One region of the Pseudomonas sp. LBUM1671 genome, then DNA from elsewhere that is predicted to be linked to it. Evidence: predicted binding sites of a transcription regulator. Region 1 holds the regulator's gene; the other holds the start of a gene.
What was found. Region 1 encodes sigma-54, which starts transcription at its own class of promoters, with help from an activator protein. Its sites were predicted from a motif close to ANTGGCATNNANNTTGCTNT; they were not measured.
Positions count from the first base shown of each region.

Region 1 (2,202 bases):
GCCACGAGTTCCGCCTGTAAGCGCTGACGTGTCTGGCTGGTTGTCCGAGCGCTCGTCTCGATAAAAAATCAATACTTTTTTATTGTTACAGCGCTCTAGGCAAACGCTGCAGTTTCGGGCATATAATTTGCTTATGTTTGGCGCTCCGGCGCCCTGTAGTGGATGGCGCATGTGCGCCGGCGAATAAGGTGTTAAGCCCCTGCCATGAAACCATCGCTAGTCTTGAGAATGGGCCAGCAGCTGACGATGACACCGCAGCTGCAACAGGCCATCCGCCTGCTCCAATTGTCGACCCTGGACCTGCAACAGGAAATCCAGGAGGCCCTGGAGTCCAATCCGATGCTCGAACGCCAGGAAGAAGGCGACGACTTCGATAACGCCGACCCATTGGCCGACAAAGCCGAACAGCTCCCCAACGCCGATGTTTCGGAACCCTCCTACCAGGAAACCGCCCCGACGGTGGATAACCTCGAGGAAGGTGACTGGAACGAGCGCATTCCCAACGAACTGCCTGTCGATACCGCGTGGGAAGACGTCTACCAGACCAGCGCCAGCAGCCTGCCCAGCAGCGATGACGACGAGTGGGATTTCACCACCCGCACATCGGCCGGCGAAAGCCTGCAAAGCCATTTGTTGTGGCAACTGAACCTGGCACCGATGTCCGACACCGATCGCCTGATCGCCGTGACCCTGATCGACTGCATCAACAATCAGGGTTACCTGGACGAAACCCTCGAGGAAATTCTCGAAGCCTTCGATCCGGAACTGGACATTGAACTGGACGAAATCGAAGCCGTCCTGCACCGCATCCAGCAATTCGAGCCGGCCGGCATCGGCGCCCGCAACCTGGGTGAATGCCTGCTGCTGCAACTGCGCCAGCTGCCCGCCAAGACGCCTTGGCTGGCTGAAGCCAAGCGCCTGGTCACCGACTACATCGACCTGCTCGGCAGCCGCGACTACAGCCAGCTGATGCGCCGCATGAAGCTCAAGGAAGATGAACTGCGCCAGGTGATCGAACTGGTGCAGAGCCTCAACCCGCGTCCGGGCTCGCAGATCGAGTCGAGTGAAGCCGAGTACGTTGTCCCTGACGTGATCGTGCGCAAGGACAACGAGCGCTGGCTGGTCGAGCTGAACCAGGAATCGGTGCCACGGTTGCGGGTCAACGCTCAATACGCCGGTTTTGTACGCCGCGCCGACACCAGTGCCGACAACACCTTCATGCGCAATCAGCTGCAAGAAGCCCGCTGGTTCATCAAAAGCCTGCAAAGCCGCAACGAAACTCTTATGAAAGTAGCCACCCAGATCGTCGAGCATCAGCGCGGCTTCCTGGAGTACGGCGACGAAGCGATGAAACCGCTGGTCCTGCATGACATCGCCGAAGCGGTAGGCATGCACGAATCGACGATTTCCCGGGTGACCACACAGAAATTCATGCATACCCCTCGGGGCATATATGAACTGAAATACTTTTTCTCGAGCCACGTCAGCACCTCCGAAGGCGGTGAATGCTCGTCCACAGCGATCCGCGCGATCATCAAAAAACTGGTTGCTGCGGAAAATCAGAAAAAGCCGTTGAGTGACAGCAAGATCGCTGGTTTACTGGAGGCACAAGGCATTCAGGTGGCTCGCCGCACCGTCGCCAAGTACCGCGAATCCCTCGGGATCGCGCCTTCGAGCGAACGCAAGCGGTTGATGTAGAGCCACGCCACAGCGTTCCAGTGGCAGGCATTTCTGCCTGCCGCTTTATGCACTGGCAACGAAGGAGAAGCTGTATGCAAGTCAACATCAGTGGACACCAACTGGAAGTGACCGAACCTCTTCGCACCTACATCGGCGAAAAACTCCAACGATTAGAGAGGCATTTCGACAAGATCACCAACGTGCAGGTCACGATGACGGTCGAAAAGCTCAAGCAGAAAATCGAAGCCACGCTGCATATTCCCGGCAATGAAGTGGTCGCCAACGCGGAGCATACCGATATGTATGCGGCGATCGACGCGCTGACCGACAAGCTGGATAAACAACTCAAAAAGCATAAGGAAAAGACCCAAAGCCTCCTCCAGGGCGCGACCGGTCGTTAACACTCCCTACCCATGATCCGACTTGAAAGCATCCTGACCCCCGGCCGTTCCCTCGTGAACGTGCCGGGCGGCAGCAAAAAGAAAGCCCTCGAGCAAATTGCCAACCTTATCCATAAAGAAG
Region 1 covers NZ_CP166782.1:968,235-970,436, reverse strand. The annotation lists gene lptB (LPS export ABC transporter ATP-binding protein) at 1-20, shown strand, start outside; gene ACA060_RS04250 (RNA polymerase factor sigma-54) at 205-1,698, shown strand; gene hpf (ribosome hibernation-promoting factor, HPF/YfiA family) at 1,773-2,081, shown strand; gene ptsN (PTS IIA-like nitrogen regulatory protein PtsN) at 2,094-2,202, shown strand, end outside.

Region 2 (2,202 bases), 2.0 Mb from region 1:
ACAGAGACACAACACCTTTGTTGGTTTCGACTTTGATGTCGGTACCAGGAATGCCTTTTTCGGTTACCAGGTCTGCTTTGACTTTGGTGGTGATCCAGGTGTCGGAGGTAGCTTCTTTGGCTTGGGTCACTTCACCGGCGGCCAGGACCATTGGCGCCTGGGTCGCCTGGGTTTGAGCGAATGCAGCGTTGGCCATGGTCAGGGTCAGCGCGGTAGCAGCAGCGGCAGCGATAGCGAACTTCTTCATACGAGTAACTCCTGTTTTTCTAGAAAGTCTGCTGTGTGTCTTGTCAGCAGGGTTACTGGGTATGTTGCGAACGCTGTGCCAACTTTGAGACAGGCAATAAATCCTTATAAAACAGTCACTTATGAAATACCCCGATTTTCGGAATCATGCAAATTGCATGACTTCGAGATTCTCTACATGCAAGTTGCGGGTTTTGAGGCGGGCCTAAGGCCATGAATTGTCGAGAATTTCTTTCTATTAAGAGTTTTTCCCTTCGACAGAAAAAAAATGCCCCACCTCGTGAAAGGCGGGGCATTTGTTAACCGCGAGTATCAGACGCCTGTGCAGCCTTTAGGCGCGTACTCCTGAGCGACTGTGGTGGCGCAAGTCCAGCCAGTCAGAGAGCGCGTCAGGGTAATGGTTTTGCTCAAGACCGGACCTGGAGCGTTGAGAATCGTGCAACCGATGGTGCCGGTACCATCAGTCGCGACACCCGCTGCCGTGGTCGTGCAATTGGAGGTCGTGGCGGTTCCGCCAACCTTCGTCAGATCCGGATTGGTGCCGGAGTTCATAAGGTCCTCAAACGGGACTTTCAACGCCGTGATCTCTGCCAGGCCGGCCGTCACCTTGGCACGCGCTTGATACTTCGAGTAAGCCGGCAACGCAAACGTCGCCAGAATCCCGATGATCGCCACCACGATCAGCAGTTCGATCAGGGTAAAACCTTTTTGAGTATTCATAGACAGGCTCCATGCATGAGTCGAAATCTCATGATCTGAATGAGCTTGAGCACAGCCCGTGCCAAGCGCTGCACTCCCTGTTTTCGGGGCACAAAACCAGGGCATGGAGCCTTCCTACCCCCAGGATCCGCACTATCTGACACTATTTGTCACCTGACGGCCGCTGGTTTGGCTCAGCTCCTTGACTAGGCTATAAGTCATGAACTGTCTGCGTCCGGTATCCCAATGAATGACATCGCCCTTAGCGGTCTGGCCAAGCAATTGGTTCTGGCCGAACTGCTCACTGACCAAAGCGCGCAACAGGCGTATCAGCAAGCTCAACGCAGCAAAATTTCCCTGGTCAGTTATCTGGTGCAGAACAGACTGGTGAAGAGCCGACAGGTCGCCGAGATTGCCTCGGAGCATTTCGGCATGCCGCTGCTCGACCTCAATTGCCTGGATAAAGAAACCCAACCCCGAGGGCTGGTCAGCGAGAAACTGATCCGTCAGCACCACGCCCTGCCCCTCTGGCGTCGTGGCAACAAGCTGTTCGTGGGGGTTTCCGACCCGACCAATCATCAAGCCATCAATGACATCCAGTTCAGCACAGGACTGAACACCGAAGCCATTCTGGTGGAGGACGATAAACTCGGCGATGCCATCGATAAATTCTTCGACAGCCAATCCACCGGCCTGGAAGACATGGCCGATGTTGACCTTGACGGGCTGGATATCGAGTCGGTCGATGACAATAAAAAGGACTCCATCGCAGGCCAGGATGCCGATGACGCGCCGGTGGTGCGCTTCGTCCACAAGATGTTGCTCGATGCGATCAAGAGCGGTTCGTCCGACCTGCATTTCGAGCCCTACGAAAAAACCTACCGGGTGCGGATGCGCACCGACGGCATGCTGCGCGAAGTCGCCAAGCCGCCGAGCCAACTGGCCAACCGCATTGCGGCGCGACTGAAAGTCATGGCCAGCCTCGACATCTCCGAGAGGCGCAAACCCCAGGACGGACGGATCAAGATGCGCCTGTCCAAGACCAAATCCATCGACTTCCGGGTCAACACCCTGCCGACCCTGTGGGGCGAGAAAGTGGTGATCCGGATCCTCGACCCGTCCAGCGCGCAAATGGGCATCGACGCCCTCGGCTACGAGCCGGAACAGAAAGCCTTGTACATGGCTGCGCTGAAGCAGCCACAGGGCATGATCCTGGTCACCGGGCCGACCGGTTCGGGCAAGACCGTGTCGCTCTAC
Region 2 covers NZ_CP166782.1:5,331,228-5,333,429, forward strand. The annotation lists gene ACA060_RS24625 (BON domain-containing protein) at 1-247, opposite strand, end outside; gene ACA060_RS24630 (pilin) at 559-966, opposite strand; gene pilB (type IV-A pilus assembly ATPase PilB) at 1,192-2,202, shown strand, end outside.
Region 2: the regulator sigma-54 is predicted to act here: its motif matches at 1,013-1,032, upstream of ACA060_RS24630 (pilin).